DNA from 3 places in the Pseudomonas sp. H3_A02 genome. Region 1 is predicted to be linked to each of the others. Evidence: predicted binding sites of a transcription regulator. Region 1 holds the regulator's gene; each other region holds the start of a gene.

Region 1 (6,158 bases):
TGATGACGATCTTCGAGCCCAGGCCCTTGGTCGAGTAGATATTGATCGAGCCGTTGAGCTGGGAAATCTTGGTTTTCACCACATCCATGCCCACACCACGGCCCGACACGTCGGAAATCTCGGTTTTGGTCGAGAACCCCGGGGCGAAGATCAGGTTGTAGCACTCGGATTCGCTCAGACGGTCAGCCGCATCCTTGTCCATCACACCGCGTTTCACCGCGATGGCACGCAGTACATTCGGGTCCATGCCTTTGCCGTCGTCGGAGATCGACAGCAGGATGTGGTCGCCCTCCTGCTCGGCGGCCAGGATCACCTTGCCGCTGCGGACCTTGCCCGAGGCTTCGCGCTCTTCCGGCGACTCGATGCCGTGGTCGACCGCGTTGCGCACCAAGTGGACCAGCGGGTCGGCCAGGGCTTCGACAAGGTTCTTGTCGAGGTCGGTCTCTTCACCCACCAGTTCCAGGTTGATTTCTTTCTTGAGCTGGCGAGCCAGATCGCGAACCAGGCGCGGGAAGCGCCCGAAGACTTTCTTGATCGGCTGCATGCGGGTCTTCATGACCGCGGTCTGCAGGTCTGCCGTGACCACGTCGAGGTTCGACACGGCTTTGGACATGGCTTCGTCCTGGCTGTTGAGGCCCAGGCGCACCAGTCGGTTACGCACCAGCACCAGTTCGCCGACCATGTTCATGATCTCGTCCAGGCGTGCGGTGTCGACTCGAACGGTGGTCTCGGCTTCGCTGGCTGGTTTTTCCGCTGGCGCCGCCGCCGGAGCACGGGCGGGTGCCGGGGCAGCAGCGGCAGGCTTGGCGGGCTCGGCCTTGGGCTCCGGTGCCTTGGCAGCGGGTTTGGGCGCAGCCTTGGCCGCTGGCGCAACGGTAGCGGGCGCAGCGGCAGCCGTACCGACTTCGCTGAACTTACCCTTGCCATGCAGCTCATCGAGCAGCGATTCGAATTCCTGGTCGCTGATCAGGTCGCTACCCGCGGCAGCGGCGGCGGGCTTGGCCGGCGTCGGTGCCGAAGCGATGGCCGAATCCAGCGCGTCAACGGCAAAGGTGCCCTTGCCATGCAACTGGTCGAGCAAAGCTTCGAATTCATCATCGGTGATGTCCGAGCTGTCGCCCGCCGCTTTCGGGGCGGCCGGGGCCGCCGGCGGAACGACCGCATCCGGCGCGAACTGGCCCTTGCCGTGAAGCTGGTCGAGCAGCGACTCGAACTCGGCGTCGGTGATTTCATCGCTGGCCGCCCCACCGGCGGCTTGCGCAGCAGGTGCAGCCGGAGCGGCTGGTGCCTCGGCCTGGGCCTTGACGGTATTCAGGGAGTCCAGCAGCTGTTCGAATTCGTTATCGGTGATGTCGCCCGATTCTTCGGCGACCGGCTCTTCAACCACCGCCTCGACAATCGGCGCCGCTTCGTCAGCCGATTGCGGCTCGGCCAGGCGCGATAGCGCGGCAAGCAGCTCGGGGGTGGCAGCCGTGATCGGCGAGCGCTCACGCACTTCACTGAACATGCTGTTGACCGCATCCAGCGCTTCGAGCACCACGTCCATCAGTTCCGAATCCACGCGGCGCTCACCCTTGCGCAGGATATCGAACACGTTTTCGGCAATGTGGCAGCACTCCACCAGCTCGTTGAGCTGGAGGAAGCCGGCGCCTCCTTTTACAGTGTGGAAACCGCGAAAAATTGCATTGAGCAGATCCGCATCATCAGGTCGGCTTTCCAGCTCGACCAGCTGTTCGGACAGTTGCTCTAGAATCTCGCCGGCCTCAACCAGGAAATCCTGAAGGATCTCTTCATCGGCGCCGAAGCTCATTAATGGCTGCTCCTAAAACAGGGCTAAAACTCAGAATCCAAGGCTGGACAGCAAATCGTCCACATCGTCCTGACCGGACATAACGTCTTCTCTTTTATCGGCATGAATTTGCGGACCTTCACCCTGAGAGAGATGTTTTTGTGGATCTTTTTCAGCAAGCATCGCTTCACGGTCGTGTTCGATGCCTGCAAAGCGGTCGACCTGGCTGGCCATCAACACCAGTTTGAGCAGGTTGCTTTCCACTTCGGTGACCAACTGGGTCACACGCTTGATCACCTGGCCGGTCAGGTCTTGATAGTCCTGGGCCAGCAGAATGTCGTTGAGGTTGCTTGCCACGGCGCGGTTCTCGGTGCTGCTGCGCGTCAGGAAACCGTCGACCCGACGGGCCAGCTCCCGAAACTCTTCAGCACCGACTTCGCGACGCATGAACCGGCCCCAGTCGGTGCTCAAGGCCTGGGCTTCTTCACTCAGGCCGTTGACCAGCGGCGTTGCGCTTTCCACCAGGTCCATGGTGCGGTTCGCCGCGGCCTCGGTCAGCTTGACCACATACCCCAGGCGCTCGGTGGCGTCGGTGATCTGCGAGACTTCCTCGGCCTGCGGCATGTGCGGGTCGATCTGGAAATTGACAATCGCGCTGTGCAGTTCACGCGTGAGCTTGCCCACTTCCTGATACAGACCGCGGTCACGGGTCTGGTTGAGCTCATGGATCATTTGAACCGCATCGCCAAAGCGACCTTTTTCAAGGCTGTCGACCAGTTCGCGGGCATGTTTTTTCAGGGTCGATTCGAAATCGCCCATTGAAGATTCGTTGTCCATAGCTCCCCCGTGGCGCCGTTAACCGATGCGTTCGAAGATTTTTTCGATCTTCTCTTTCAACGCCTGGGCCGTGAAGGGTTTGACCACATAGCCGTTTACACCGGCCTGGGCCGCTTCGATGATCTGCTCGCGCTTGGCTTCGGCAGTGACCATCAGCACCGGAAGATGCTTGAGCTTTTCGTCGGCGCGCACATGGCGCAACAAGTCGATACCGGTCATGCCGGGCATGTTCCAGTCAGTCACCAGAAAGTCGATGCTCCCGCTGTTGAGGACCGGAATGGCTGTGACGCCATCATCCGCCTCGACCGTGTTGGTGAACCCAAGGTCACGCAACAGGTTTTTTATGATCCGCCGCATCGTTGAGAAGTCATCAACGATGAGGATTTTCATGTTCTTGTCCAATTCGACCTCCAAGCAGTCTTAAACGCGCCCAGCACCTGGACGCGCCATTTCAATCAATCCGGCACAACACTCGACAACGGTCCGGAGCACAACGGATGGAGACTGGCGCAGTACCTGCCAGGCCAGCCTCGTCGCAGTGTCCCCACACTGCCTGTCAACGCGCTCGCCACTCCCCCAAACGCCCCCGCAAACGGGCCGCGCACTGGCTGTGTAACTGGCTGACCCGCGATTCGCTGACCCCCAGGACCTCACCGATTTCCTTGAGGTTCAGCTCTTCGTCGTAGTACAGCGCCAAGACCAGTCGCTCACGCTCCGGCAAATTGGCAATCGCATCCGCCAGCGCGCTCTGGAAACGTTCATCTTCCAGGTCACGCGATGGCTCCATGTGAGCACTCGCGCCATCCTCGTGCAGCCCTTCGTGTTCGCCGTCCTGCAGCAGGTCGTCGAAACTGAACAGGCGGCTGCCCAAGGTATCGTTCAAAATCCCGTAATAATCATCGAGACTTAACTGGAGTTCGGCAGCAACTTCGTGATCTTTAGCGTCACGCCCGGTTTTCGCTTCAATTGCCCGAATCGCGTCACTGACCATGCGGGTATTGCGGTGCACCGAACGCGGCGCCCAATCGCCCTTGCGGACTTCATCGAGCATCGCCCCGCGAATGCGAATACCGGCATAGGTCTCGAAACTGGCGCCTTTGCTGGCGTCGTATTTGTTCGACACTTCAAGCAGGCCGATCATGCCGGCCTGGATCAAGTCCTCGACCTGGACACTGGCCGGCAACCGCGCCAGCAAGTGGTAGGCGATACGCTTGACCAGTGGCGCATAACGCTCGATCAATTCGTATTGGGCGTCCCGTGCCGATTTTTTGTAGAGATGGTTGTAACCGCTGGCTGTCATAGCACGGGCCCTGCTGTTTGTTGCACAAGACGTTCGACGAAAAACTCCAGATGCCCGCGAGGATTGGCCGGCAATGGCCAGGTATCGACCTTCTGGGCGATCGCCTTGAACGCCAGCGCGCATTTGGAACGTGGAAAGGCTTCATAGACGGCACGTTGCTTCTGGACGGCCTTGCGCACGCTTTCGTCGTAAGGCACCGCGCCGACGTATTGCAGGGCGACGTCCAGGAAGCGATCGGTGACCTTGGTCAACTTGGCGAACAGGTTGCGTCCTTCCTGCGGGCTCTGGGCCATGTTGGCCAGGACGCGGAAGCGGTTCATGCCATAGTCGCGGTTCAGCAGTTTGATCAGGGCGTAGGCGTCGGTGATGGACGTCGGTTCGTCGCAGACCACCAGCAGCACTTCCTGGGCGGCGCGCACGAAACTGACGACCGAGTCGCCAATGCCAGCCGCGGTATCGATCACCAGCACATCGAGGTTGTCGCCGATGTCGCTGAAAGCCTGGATCAGGCCCGCGTGTTGGGCTGGGGTCAGGTGAACCATGCTCTGGGTGCCGGAGGCAGCCGGCACGATACGAATCCCGCCTGGCCCCTGCAACAGCACGTCGCGCAGTTCGCAGCGGCCTTCGATCACGTCCGCCAGGGTGCGTTTGGGGGTAAGCCCCAGCAGCACGTCGACGTTCGCCAGGCCCAGGTCGGCGTCCAGCAGCATGACCCGTCGGCCAAGCTCTGCAAGAGCCAGGGACAAGTTCACTGACACGTTAGTCTTCCCGACGCCACCTTTGCCGCCGGTCACCGCGATCACCTGTACGGGATGCATGCTGCCCATGTTCGTTCTTTACCTTGTCTTCTTAGACGGAGGCCACATTACTGGCTGCGCGTTCGCATAAGGAACAATGCATGGCAGACCATCGATGTAGGTACAAAAAATATTCATGATTACCTCAGCCGACCTGCTTGCTCGGGCTGTGGTAGATGTCAGCGAACATGTCAGCCATGGCTTCTTCGCTGGGTTCTTCCTGCATTTGCACACTCACGGCACGACTGACCAGTTGATGACGGCGCGGCAGATGCAAATCATCCGGGATCCGCGGCCCATCGGTCAGGTAGGCCACCGGCAGTTCATGACCGATCGCCAGGCTCAACACCTCGCCCAGGCTTGCCGTTTCGTCCAGCTTAGTCAGGATGCAGCCGGCCAGTCCGCAGCGTTTGTAGCTGTGGTATGCGGCGGTTAGAACCTGTTTCTGGCTGGTGGTTGCCAACACGAGATAATTTTTTGACTTGATACCGCGTCCGGCCAGGCTTTCGAGCTGCATGCGCAGGGCTGGATCGCTGGCTTGCAGGCCCGCGGTATCGATCAGCACAACGCGTTTGCGCAGCAAAGGCTCCAGCGCCTGGGCCAGGGATTGGCCCGGATCCACATGGGTCACCGACACATTGAGGATCCGGCCCAGGGTCTTGAGTTGTTCCTGGGCACCGATGCGGAAACTGTCCATGCTCACCAGGGCGATGCTCTGGGCGCCGTACTTGAGTACATAACGGGCGGCGAGCTTGGCCAGGGTGGTGGTCTTGCCCATGCCGGCAGGACCGACCATGGCAATCACTCCGCCCTCTTCCAGTGGCTCGACTTCCGGCGTGGAGATCATCCGCGCCAGGTGCGCCAGCAACATGCGCCAAGCCTGGCGCGGTTCTTCGATACCATTGATCAGCGCCAGCAGGTCCCGGGACAACGGGCCGGACAGGCCGATGCGTTGCAGGCGACGCCACAGGTTGGCCTGGGCCGGACGGCTGCCTTGCAGCTGGTTCCAGGCCAGGGAGCCGAGCTGGACTTCCATCAGCTCGCGCAGGCTGTTGAGTTCAAAGCGCATTGAGTCCAGGGCGCGCGGATCGACCCCGCGGACAGGCGCGGCGGGAGCCGGTTCCGGACGACGCGGTTCGGCCTGGGCCTGCTCCATTAGCGGTTCGGCGGCGGTCAAGGGCAGGCCGGCGGTCAGCGGCTGACCGGCGAACAATTGACGATTGGTGCCCGCGGCACCCTCGCCTTCGCTGCTGCGCAGGCTCAGTTCGGCCTGGGCGCTGGCGATGCGCGATTGGGTCTTGCGCAGCTCATCTTCGAGCTCCATGTTCGGAACCCGCGGGGCCAGCGCAGACAGTTTGTAATCCAGGGCCGCCGTCAGCTCGACACCGCCGGCGATACGACGGTTGCCAATGATGGCTGCTTCAGCGCCCAGCTC
Region 2 (6,158 bases), 2.6 Mb from region 1:
TGCACAGCAACCTGCAACTGGGGCCCGAGGGCCAGAAGCTGCTGGTGCTGCGCACCGACTATCGGCGGCTGGGCCAGGCGATTTCCATCAGCGTGGCCCAAGACTACACACCGGTGCGTGACAGCTTCCGCCGGATGCAACAGATCGGCCTCGGGCTCGGGTTAGCGGGGCTGTTGCTGATTCTGTTGCTGCAACGCATCACCGTGCGCCGTGCCTTGCGTCCGCTGGACCGGGCCCGGGAGCAGATCGCTCAGTTGCAGCGCGGACAGCGTTCGCAACTCGACGAACAGGTGCCACGGGAGCTGGAACCGCTGGTGACGCAGATCAACCATCTGCTGGCCCACACCGAAGACAGCCTCAAGCGCTCGCGCAATGCCTTGGGCAACCTCGGCCATGCCTTGAAAACCCCGCTGGCGGTGCTGCAAAGCCTGGCGTCGAACGAGAAGCTCGACCCGAACCCCGAGCTGCGCAAACTGTTGCTCGACCAACTGGAGCAGGTCCGCCAGCGCCTGAACCGTGAACTCAACCGCGCCCGCCTGTCCGGTGATGCCTTGCCCGGTGCGCACCTGGACTGCGACGCCGAACTGCCAGGGTTGCTGGCCACGCTGAACATGATCCACGGCGAACACCTGCACCTGAGCTACGTCGCGCCACCAGGCCTGCACCTGCCCTGGGACCGTGAAGACTTGCTGGAGCTGTTGGGCAACCTGCTGGACAACGCCTGCAAATGGGCCGATGCCGAGGTGCGCCTGACCATGACCGAGACAGCCGAGGGTTTCAGCCTGGCCGTGGAGGACGACGGCCCGGGCATCCCCGCGGACCGCCGCGAGCAGGTGTTCAGTCGGGGTACGCGACTGGATGAACAGACCGATGGACACGGCCTGGGCCTGGGCATCGTGCGGGATATCGTCGACACCTGGGGCGGCCTGCTGGCGTTGGACGACAGTGAGTGGGGTGGGTTGAAGGTCGTGATCGAGTTGCCCAAGCGCTGACAGCCATTCCATGGCACAGCCTCCCTGTGGGCGAGCCTGTGGGAGCAAAGCTTGCTCGCGATAGCATTTTTTTTGGCCAACACAGATGTTGTAGGTGACGACGTCATCGCGAGCAAGCTTTGCTCCCACAAATCCCTCCATACAGGGGGGGCAGGACTTGAAAACCCGCTCCACGGCCCTTGCAGCTTGCCGCCGCTTGCTGCAAAGTCGCGACCTTTTTGTCCGGTGGCTTTCCATCGCTGTGCTCTGAGGTAACGATGATAAATGCAGTAATTGCCGCGGTTGGCGTCATGCTGGTGCTCAGCCTGTCCCGCGTGCATGTGGTGATCGCGCTGATTATCGGCGCGCTGGTGGGTGGCCTGACGGGCGGCCTGGGGATCGAGGCGACGCTCAAGGCGTTCAATGCCGGCCTGGGGGGCGGTGCGACGGTGGCGTTGTCCTATGCTTTGCTCGGTGCCTTCGCCGTGGCGATTGCCAAGTCCGGCATGGCCCACGCCCTGGCGGACAAAGCCCTGGCCCTGGTGGATCGCCAGGATGCCGCTGGCGGTACGGGCGTCAAGTGGGTGCTGATCGGCCTGCTGGGGACGGTCGCGGTCGCTTCCCAAAACATCCTGCCGATCCACATCGCCTTCATCCCGCTGCTGGTGCCGCCGTTGCTCTACGTGCTGACCAAGCTGCAACTGGACCGTCGCTTGATCGCCTGCGTCATGACCTTCGGCCTGATCACCCCCTACATGTTCCTGCCGGTGGGTTTCGGCAACATCTTCCTCAATGAAATCCTGCTGGCCAATGTCGCTCGCAGCGGCGTCGACATCAGTGGCATCAATATCACGCATGCCATGGGCATCCCGGCGTTGGGCATGGTGTTTGGCTTGGCGCTGTCGTTTTTTACCTATCGCAAGAAACGCGTTTATGACTTGAAAAAAATTGCCCGGGCCGAGCAAGTGACCGTGCGCTACAACCCCCTGAGCCTGCTGGTGGCCGGGCTGGCGATTGCGGCGGCGTTCGCTGTTCAGTTGTTACTCGATTCAATGATCATCGGTGCCCTGGCCGGTTTCCTGATTTTCTCGCTGTCGGGGGTAGTGCGCTGGCGCGAGACCGACGATCTGTTCACCGAAGGCATGAAGATGATGGCGATGATCGGCTTCATCATGATCGCCGCCTCAGGTTTTGCCGAAGTGATGAAGGCTACCGGTGAAGTCCAGAGCCTGGTGGAAACCTCGGCGGCGTGGATCGGCCACAACAAGGGCATCGGCGCGCTCCTGATGTTGCTGGTGGGGCTGTTGGTGACCATGGGCATTGGCTCGTCGTTTTCCACGGTGCCGATCCTGGCGACGATTTTCGTGCCGCTGTGCCTGCAACTGGGTTTCAGCCCGCTGGCGATCGTCTGCATCGTCGGCACCGCCGGCGCCCTGGGCGACGCCGGCTCGCCCGCCTCGGACTCGACCCTGGGCCCGACCTCCGGCCTGAACATCGACGGCCAGCACCATCACATCTGGGACACCGTGGTCCCGACCTTCATCCACTACAACCTGCCGCTGCTGGCGTTTGGGTGGGTGGCGGCGATGGTGTTGTAATTCGAGACCGAGTCGCCTCAATCGCGAGCAAGCTCGCTCCCACAGGGGATCGGTGTGGACACAAGTGTTGTGGACGCCACCGGGCCCTGTGGGAGCGAGCTTGCTCGCGATGAGGCCCTTGAATTCAGCGACTCTGCCAACTGACCGTTCACCTTGTCCTACAGTTTTGCCGCGCGGTGCCGTTAATACAGCTAACCACGCCATAAAACCAACAAGAGTGAACAGCATGCGCCTGAGCTTGAAGGCTAAAGTCCTGTCCCTTGCGATACTGCCGGTATTGCTGTCCGCCGTGATCATCAGCCTGACCACGGCCTTCATCTTGAAGGAGCAAGCGAGTAAAGAAGTCCAGGAGACCCGCGAGCGCCTGCTCAGCGAGGCCAAGGCCACGCTGCAGAACTACGTGGCGGTGGGCCTTACCGCCATCAAGCCGCTCTACGATGCCGCCGCGCCTGGCGATAACGAGGCGCGCGCCCAGGCGATCAAGCTGCTGTCGAATATCAGCTATGGCAAGGACGGTTATTTCTTCGGCTACGATTCCGAGACCATTCGTCTGTTCAAGGCCAACAGCCCCGATGGCGTGGGCAAGAGTTTCAAGGACAACCGCGACCCGAACGGTGTCTACGTCAACCGTGACCTGGTGAAAGTCGCCAAGGACGGGACGCATTACCTGGAATACAGTTCGCCGTTGCCCGGCAGCAAGGACTTGGTGCCCAAGCTCGGCTACACCGACTACTTGCCCAAGTGGGATCTGGCGGTCGGTAGCTCGGTCAACCTGGACGGCATCGAAGCCCAAGTGGCGCTGGTGGAAGCCAAGGTCCACGATCGCCTGCAAGGCGTGATCTTGAGCATCGTCGGGATCGCTGCGGTGGTGTTGCTGGTGATCGCGGTGGTAGGCCTGGTGCTCGCCAACACGATCCTGCGTCCCCTGCACCTGATGAAGGACAACCTCGACGACATCGCCGCGGGTGAGGGTGACCTGACCCGTCGGCTGACCATCACCAGCCAGGACGAGCTCGGCCAACTGGCCGGTTCGTTCAACCGCTTCGTCGACAAGATCCACGGCCTGGTGCGGCAGATCACCGACATGACGTCGCAACTGACCGGCCTGGTGACCCAAGTTTCCGAGCAGGCCCAGCGCTCCGAGCAGGCCATGGAGCGTCAGCGCCACGAAACCGATCAGGTCGCCACGGCGATTAACGAAATGTCCTCGGCCGCCCAGGAAGTCGCCCGCAGTGCACAGGGCGCCGCCGTCGCGGCCCAGCAGACCGACGAAGAAGGCCAGTCGGCCAAGCGCGTGGTGGCCGGCAGCATCCAGCAGATTCATGCGCTGGTGAACGATATCCGCAGCAGTGGCGTGTCCCTGGACAGCCTGCAGCAGGACGTGGCTTCGATTGTCAGTGTGCTCGGGGTGATTCGTTCGATCGCCGAGCAGACCAACCTGCTGGCCCTCAACGCCGCCATCGAGGCCGCGCGTGCCGGCGAGGCGGGGCGTGGGTTCGCGGTGGTGGCCGATGAAGTGCGGGCCCTGGCCAGTCGGACCCAGCAGAGCACCCAGGAAATCCAGGGCATGATCGACCGCCTGCAATCCGGCACCCATGCGGCGGTGGAAGCGATGCGCCGTTCCAGCGAGGCCGGTGATGGCACCTCGGAACGGGCCAACGAGGCGGGTGCCTCCCTCGACACCATGGCGCAGTTGATCGGCACCATCAACTCGATGAACGCCCAGATCGCCAGCGCCGCCGAAGAACAGACCGCGGTGGCCGAGGAAATCAACCGCAGCGTGCATCAGATTGCCGTGGCCGTGGACAGCGTCGCCGACGAAACCCAACTCGGCGCCCAGACCTCCCGCAGCCTGGCCGACCTGGGCCAGCGCCTGGGTCAACTGGTGGGGCAGTTCCGGATCTGATTCCGGCGCAGCAGGAGCTGCCGAAGGCTGCGATCTTTCGCTCTCGATCCAGATGTTTTCGCCTGGGCTACCAGGCCCTATCGGAAGCGGAGGATCGCAGCCTTCGGCAGTTTCTGCCGGGCTCAACAGGCACAAACACAACCAAACCCTGTGGGAGCGAGCTTGCTCGCGATGGCGGTGTGTCAGTCAAATGAGTATTAGCTGATCCGGCGCCATCGCGAGCAAGCTCGCTCCCACAGTTGTTTGGCGGTGCCTGCATGATCGGATCAGTGTCAGAGCTAAGGTTCGCGCACATCCCGCATCAACAACCCAAACCGCAAATCCACCGCATCCGGGATCGGCACGTAGACCACATGCCCATCCCCCGGTGCCACATCGATGCCCTGGCCTTTGATGTCCTGCAACTGGTGCAGGTCGAAGTGGAAGTTGCCCTTGGGGGTCATCAGTTCCATGTGATCGCCCAGGCCGAAGCGGTTCTTCACCCGCACTTCGGCCAGGCGTTCGCGCCGTTCGCCGGTCAGTTCGCCGACGAACTGCTGGCGCTCCGAGACCGAGCTGCCGGTCTGGTAGTTCTGATATTCATCATGCACATGGCGCCTTAGAAAACCTTCGGTGTAGCCGCGCTGGGCCAGGGACTCCAGGTCGGTCATCAGGCTGCGATCGAATGCCCGACCGGCCACCGCGTCATCGATGGCCCGGCGATACACCTGGGTGGTGCGTGCGCAATAAAAGTGCGACTTGGTCCGGCCTTCGATCTTCAGCGAATGCACACCCATGCGCGCCAGGCGCTCGACGTGTTGCACGGCCCGCAGGTCCTTGGCATTCATGATGTAGGTGCCGTGCTCGTCCTCGAAGGCCGGCATGGACGCTTCCGGGCGGTTGGCTTCCTGGAGTAGAAACACCTGGTCGGTGGGCGCGCCGAGGCCCAGCGTCGGCTCCGGCTGATAGGTCTGCACAATGTCGCCCACGACGTTTTCCACCGCCGGTTGCGCCGAATACTTCCAGCGGCAGGCATTGGTGCAACTGCCCTGGTTGGCATCACGCTTGTTCATATAACCCGAGAGCAAGCAGCGCCCGGAGTACGCCATGCACAGCGCCCCGTGGACGAACACTTCCAGCTCCATGGCCGGCACCTGCTCGCGGATCTCGGCGATTTCCTCCAGGGACAGTTCCCGGGACAGGATGATCCGGCTCAAACCCTGCTGCTGCCAGAACTCGACGCTCGCCCAGTTCACCGTATTGGCCTGCACCGACAGGTGAATCGGCATCTGTGGAAAATGCCGGCGAACCAGCATGATCAACCCCGGGTCGGACATGATCAGCGCATCCGGCGCCATGGCGATCACCGGTTCTAGGTCTTTGAGGAAGGTCCGCAGCTTGGCGTTGTGCGGGGCAATGTTCACCACCACGTAGAAACGCTTGCCCATGGCCTGGGCCTCGGCAATGCCCAAGGCCAGATTCCCGTGGTCGAATTCGTTGTTGCGCACCCGCAGGCTGTAGCGCGGTTGGCCGGCGTACACCGCATCGGCACCGTAGGCGAAGGCATAGCGCATGTTTTTCAGGGTGCCGGCGGGCGCCAGCAGTTCGGGGGCGGCGAGGGTCATGGTGGGGTCAGCTCGCAAAAAGTGCCGAGGGTACGCCAGGGCCGGCCAGGCCTTATTGACCTGAATCAATGCACAGCAC
Region 3 (6,158 bases), 1.6 Mb from region 1:
GGTGGGTGTGGTCCAGTCATAGGCATAGACCTGATCGTTGCTGACCTTGGAGTCCAGGTAACGGAAGTTCTGCCGGGCGGTGAAGACGTCGTTGAAACGGTGTTCGAACTGGTAGCCGAACGACTGCTGGTCGCGTTCATAACCGTCGACGCCAGGCTCGCCTTCGAAAAAGTGCTCGGAAATTCGTCGGCCGTTGCGCTGGTGCAAGGTGCCGGCGGCCGGCATGCCGCCGTGGTAGCCGCCGTCGGGGTCATGCTGCAGGTAGGCCTGGAGCGTCAGCGAGGTGTCTTCGCTGAGGTCGATGTTCACCGTGGGCGCGAGGGCGAAGCGCTTTTCCTTGTTGTGGTCGAACTGGGTGTCGGAGCTGTCCGCCAGGCCGATCAGGCGATAGGTGATGCGTTTGTCGTCATCCACCGGGCCGCTGAAGTCGAAGCCCATGCCGCGTTGGCCTTGGGTACCGACCGTGGCCTGGATCTGATGATAGGCCTCGTACAGCGGCTTCTTGCTGGTTAGCGCCACCAGGCCGCCGGGCGAGCTGCGACCGTAGAGCACCGAGGACGGGCCCTTGAGGATATCGACCCGCTCCAGGAAATACGGATCGACCTGCATGGAGCTGTAGGTGCCGCTGTCGCCCATGGACTTGAGGCCGTCGAGGTAGATGTTATCCACCGAGCCGTCGTTGAAACCGCGCATCGCCACGTAGTCGTAGCGGTGGGTGGCGCCGTAGGGGTTGGTCAGCACGCCGGGGGTGTAGCGCATGGCCTGGGACACGGTCTGCGCGCCCTGGTCGTCCATTTGTTCGCGGGTCACCACCGACACGCTCTGGGAGGTTTCGCGCAGGGCGGTACTGGTCTTGGTGGCGACCTGGCTGTGGGTGGCGTTGTAGCCTTCCATGCTGCCCAAGGCGTTACCCAGGGCGAAGCCCTTGATGTCGGTGGTCGGTAATTCCAGCGTGCTGCCAGCGGTCTCGGTGTGCAGCACGTAGCTGCTGCCATCCTGGCTGACGGCGACCATTCCCGACCCGCTGAGCAACTGGTTCAGGGCCTGGTCGGGCGAATACTCACCCTTGAGCCCCGGGGACTGGACGCCGCCGGTTTGCGCCGGCGTGCTGGCCAGGGTGATCCCGGCCTGGCGGGCGAACTGGTTCAGCACATCGCTCAATGGACCGGGGGGGATGTTGTAGCTCTGCCGGCTGGCGGTCACGACGTTTTGCGCGGCCACCGCGAGCATCGGCGCGACGCTGACCCCCAGCGCCGTGGAGAACAGCGCGGCATGAATCGCCTGGCGTAACAGGCCTGGTTGCGAAGAGAAGCCGAAGGGGTTCTTGAGAAGTACGCGCTCAGTCATTGTAGGTTCCGTTGGAGTCGCTGAAGGCAGATAAGGGTTGCTTACTGTCCTAGCCGGACGCCGGCCTGAAACCCGCCAAAAAAAATCAAGCCAGGCGTTCCACCGTGATCCACCAACGGGTTCGATAGCGCAGCTGGACCGGGAGCGTGCGGGGCAGGACGGCGAGCAATTTGTCGGTGTCCTCCAAGCGGAACACCCCCGACAAGCGCAGGTCGGCAATCGACGCCGCGCAGTGCAGATAGCCCGGGCGGTAGCGGCCTACTTCATTGAGGAAATCTTCCAGGCGCATGTTGCGGGTGACGATCAAGCCGTCGGCCCAGGCGCCTGCGTCCATGTCCAGGGGCGGCGCCAGGGTCGCTGTCGATGAGCTGACCAGGTAGCTTTGCCCGGCCTCGACCTGGATGGGCGAGCCATCGCTGTTGGGGTGCGAACGGATGACGACTCGGCCGCTGGTGACGCTCAAGCGCGTGCAGTCGCTGTGCTGGCGCACGACGAAGCGCCCCTCCAGCCCCTCGAACAGACCATGCCTGCTTTTCACCAGCAGCGGCCGCCCCGGGTCGCGGCCACAGGTGACCATGATTTCGCCGCGGGCCAGGGTAATCAGGCGCTGCCGGGGACTGAAGTCCAAGTCGGCCGCGCTGTGGGTATTGAGCTCGAGCCGCGTGCCGTCCGGCAACTGGAACCCCCGACGTTCACCGGTGGCGGTGGCGAAATCGGCATTCCACGCCTGCCAGCCCAGGTCCTTGCCCAGCCATGCCGCGCCGCCCACCACGGCAACGCCCGAGAGCAACTTCAGGGCCTGGCGACGACTGAGGCGCTGGGCACTGTTTTCCAGGGTGTCCAGGGCGATGTGGGCACCGGGCACGGCCCGCAGGTTCGAGGTCAATTCGCTGTGCAGCGATTGCACCCGTTGCCAGGCCAGTTCGTGTTCAGGGTGGGCGGCGCGCCAGGTGTCGCACTGTTGGCGCAGTGTGGGGTGGGTGGTGTGGTTGCGCAGGCGCAGCAGCCAGTTGATCGCCTGCCTGACCACCTGTTGCGACGGGCCGTTGCGGCGGCTCTGCAAGTGTTCCACCGACTCAACTTTCATAGCGCAATACATAGCAGTGATACAACGCATCGGCGACGTAGCGCTCCACCGAGCGCAACGAGATGCCCATCTGCTCGGCAATCTGCTTGTACGTCAGGCCTTCGCACTGGGCTAACAGAAAGGCCCGGCGCACTTTCGGCTTGAGGCCTTCGAGCATTCTGGCAATGGCTTCGAGCAGTTCGAGGATCAACGCCTGGGCTTCGGCCCCCGGGGTTTCGGCTTCTGGCAGGTGAGCTATGGTTTGGAGGTAGGCGTGTTCGATTTCCGCTCGCCGCCAATGGTCGATCACCAGGCCTTGGGCAATGGTGCGCAAAAAGGCGCGTGGGGCCCGAAGCTCCAGGCGTTCGCTACGCTGCAACAGGCGCATGAAGGTGTCCTGGGCCAGGTCCGCCGCATCAGCGGCATTGCCCAGCCGGGTGCGCAGCCACGTATTGAGCCAGCCGTGATGCTGGCTGTAGAGCGCCTGTACTGCAAACTCGGGAGATGACATGGACGCGACGGCCTGGATGTTACAAATGATAATAGGTCGCATTGTCATCATCACCCGGGGAATTTGCAACCACCGTTCACCGCCCACTGAAGGTTCCCGCGCCCGTACTTCTACCCCCTGTCGGCCAATTCCCTGTAACCCCTCATTTTTTCCAAGCCCTTGCCGACAGAGTGATAAGCGTGCACCAAACTGGAGCATGGCAAAAAGCCTGCTCCTGTTTTTACATGAAAATATTGCAACTGGAATGCAACCCCACTCTTTGCATAAGAAGCCCATCGATGAATCTAAAGTTCAGCCACAAAATCCTTCTGGCCGCCTCTGGTGTAGTGGTCCTGGCTTTTGCCCTGTTCACGCTCTACAACGATTATTTACAGCGCAACACCATTGGCAGCAGCCTTGAGTCGTCCATCGAGCAATCCGGCGACCTGACGGCCAGCAGCATCCAGAACTGGATGAGTGGGCGGATACTGGTGTTGGAAAACCTGGCGCAAAACATCGCGCATCAGGGTGCAGCTGCCGATCTGCCGGGGCTGGTCGATCAGCCGGCGCTGACGTCGAACTTCCAGTTCACTTATGTGGGCCAGGCCAACGGTGTCTTCACCCAACGCCCTGACGCCAAAATGCCTGACGGCTACGACCCGCGTCAGCGCCCCTGGTACAAACAGGCGGTGACCGCCGATAAAACCATGCTGACTCCGCCTTACCTCGCGGCGGTGGGTGGCCTGGTGGTGACCGTTGCCCTGCCGGTGAAGCACAACGGCGAACTGCTCGGCGTGGTGGGCGGCGACCTGAGCCTGGAAACCCTGGTGAAAATCATCAACTCCGTGGACTTCGGTGGTATCGGCCATGCGTTTCTGGTCAGCGGCGACGGTCAGGTGATCGTCAGCCCGGATAAAGACCACGTGATGAAGAACCTCAAGGACATCTACCCCGGCACCCCGGTGCGCATTGGCAAGGGGATCCAGGAGGTTGAGCTGAACGGGCAGGATCGTATTCTTTCGTTCACCCCGGTTACCGGCCTGCCGAACGCCGAGTGGTACATCGGTCTGTCGATCGACAAGGCAAAAGCCTACGCGCCGCTGAGCCAGTTCCGTACGTCTGCGCTGATTGCGATGTTCGTCGCGGTGGCGGCCATTGCCTTGCTGCTGAGCATGCTGATCCAGGTGTTGATGCGTCCATTGACCACCATGGGCCGCGCCATGCAGGACATCGCCCAGGGCGAAGGTGACCTGACCCGGCGCCTGGTCGTACAGGGCAAGGACGAATTCGCCGTGTTGGGCGGTTCGTTCAACCAGTTCGTAGAGCGGATTCACGCGTCGATCTCGGAAGTGTCTTCCGCCACCCGCCAAGTGCATGACCTGTCGCAGCGGGTGATGACCTCGTCCAACGCTTCGCTCGTCGGCTCAGATGAACAAAGCGCCCGCACCAACAGTGTGGCCGCGGCCATCAATCAGTTGGGCGCCGCGACCCAGGAAATCGCTCGTAATGCCGCCGATGCCTCGCAACAGGCCAGCGGTGCCAGCGAACAGGCCGATGACGGTCGCCAGGTGGTGGAAAAAACCATCCAGGCCATGACCGAGTTGTCGCAGAAGATCAGCCTCTCGTGCACCCAGATCGAAACCCTGAACGCCAGCACCGACAACATCGGCCATATCCTGGACGTGATCAAAGGCATCTCCCAGCAAACCAACTTGCTGGCCCTGAACGCGGCCATCGAAGCGGCCCGTGCCGGTGAAGCCGGCCGCGGGTTTGCGGTGGTGGCCGATGAAGTGCGCAACCTGGCGCACCGCACCCAGGAGTCGGCGGAAGAAATCCACAAGATGATCACCTCGCTGCAAGTCGGCTCCCGTGAAGCGGTGACCACGATGAACGCCAGCCAGACCTCCAGCGAAGAAAGCGTGGAAGTGGCCAACCAGGCCGGCCTGCGCCTGGTCAGCGTGACGCAGCGCATCGGTGAGATCGACGGCATGAACCAGTCGGTGGCCGCGGCGACCGAAGAACAGACCGCCGTGGTCGAAACCCTCAACATGGACGTCAGCCACATCAACCTGCTGAACCAGCAAAGCGTGGCCAACCTCAATGAAACCCTGAAGGATTGCGATGCCTTGTCCCAGCAGGCCAATCGACTGAAACAACTGGTGGACAGCTTCAAGATCTGACCCCCAGTCGCAAGCCGACCCATTCCCCTGTGGCGAGGGAGCTTGCTCCCGCTCGGCTGCGCAGCAGTCGTAAAGCCAACCAACGCGGTCCGCCTGCAAGCATGCTGGGGCCTGCTGCGCAGGCCAGCGGGAGCAAGTTCCCTCGCCACGGATGCTGGGTTGAATGGTCCACCGCCATCGCGAGCAAGCTTGCTCCCACAGGGGACTGGCGGTGGACCTGGGGTTCGCATCCACCTCTGCTTCCACAGGGGATGGTTGGTGAGCCTGAATCTTGGGTTCACTCCAGCTCAGTGTGGGAGCGAGCTTGCTCGCGATGGCGGCAGTCCAGTCAAATTACTGCAAACTGACCCACCGCTTTCGCGAGCAAGCCCGCTCCCACAGGGCATTGCCGCTTACTTGAACATCCCCTGCACATTCCCCATCGCCTCATCGGCGAAGCCCTGGAGGAAATCCCTGAAGCCCAATGGCGTATGGGCGTCGGTGTGGTCGGCGATGATGGTCCAGGTGGCGCGGCAGCGGTTGTCCGCCAGGGGTTCGACGCGCATGGCCGCCCACAGGTTGTCGATGCCCAGGGTGTTGTAGATCAGCGTCCAGGTCATGTGCATGGCCTGGTCGTCACGGCTGTTGAGCTGTTCCACCACCAGGTTCTGCCCATCGCGGAAGAATTTCTTGCGCAGGGACCTCACGCCCTTGCCGGTCATTTCGATGTGCTCCAGTGCCGGGATGAATTGATCGAAGCCGCCAAAATTACCCACGATGTTCCAGACGCGTGCCGCATCAGCCGCGACCTCCACCGAGGTTTCGACCTGGCAGGCGTGGGGGTTCTTGATCAGGGTGTCGGGTTGAAATGCACTCATGGTCTTGCTCCTTGCTTTGGGTTGAGGGTGTTTCAGATGAAGTCGATGGCCTTGAGGTAATCGGCGCCGCGCCGCAGCAGGGCCGGGGATTTTTCCGGGTAGCTGGCGCCCATCTGCCGCACGCCGGCGCGGGCGTTGTCGTGGCTGATCAGCGAGATGTCGCCGATGTCTTCCTCGAAGCCGTTGAGGTAGAAACCCAGCACGCCAAACAACGCATT

What was found. Region 1 encodes FliA, which starts transcription of late flagellar genes. Its sites were predicted from a motif close to CTAAAGTTTNNNNNNNNNNNGCCGNTAA; they were not measured.
Region 2: a site for FliA is predicted at 2,728-2,755, ahead of AB4N80_RS14945 (methyl-accepting chemotaxis protein). Genes of this name have one in related genera too.
Region 3: a site for FliA is predicted at 3,011-3,038, ahead of AB4N80_RS04185 (methyl-accepting chemotaxis protein). Genes of this name have one in related genera too.

Annotation. Positions count from the first base shown of each region.
Region 1 covers NZ_CP162807.1:5,968,901-5,975,058, forward strand. The annotation lists gene AB4N80_RS26190 (chemotaxis protein CheA) at 1-1,810, opposite strand, end outside; gene AB4N80_RS26195 (protein phosphatase CheZ) at 1,841-2,626, opposite strand; gene AB4N80_RS26200 (chemotaxis response regulator CheY) at 2,645-3,016, opposite strand; gene fliA (RNA polymerase sigma factor FliA) at 3,183-3,926, opposite strand; gene fleN (flagellar synthesis regulator FleN) at 3,923-4,753, opposite strand; gene flhF (flagellar biosynthesis protein FlhF) at 4,869-6,158, opposite strand, start outside.
Region 2 covers NZ_CP162807.1:3,380,351-3,386,508, forward strand. The annotation lists gene AB4N80_RS14935 (sensor histidine kinase) at 1-992, shown strand, start outside; gene AB4N80_RS14940 (Na+/H+ antiporter family protein) at 1,253-2,569, shown strand; gene AB4N80_RS14945 (methyl-accepting chemotaxis protein) at 2,796-4,475, shown strand; gene trhP (prephenate-dependent tRNA uridine(34) hydroxylase TrhP) at 4,754-6,079, opposite strand.
Region 3 covers NZ_CP162807.1:998,684-1,004,841, reverse strand. The annotation lists gene AB4N80_RS04200 (TonB-dependent siderophore receptor) at 1-1,347, opposite strand, end outside; gene AB4N80_RS04195 (FecR domain-containing protein) at 1,433-2,434, opposite strand; gene AB4N80_RS04190 (sigma-70 family RNA polymerase sigma factor) at 2,424-2,924, opposite strand; gene AB4N80_RS04185 (methyl-accepting chemotaxis protein) at 3,203-5,083, shown strand; gene AB4N80_RS04180 (SRPBCC family protein) at 5,476-5,940, opposite strand; gene AB4N80_RS04175 (amino acid adenylation domain-containing protein) at 5,973-6,158, opposite strand, start outside.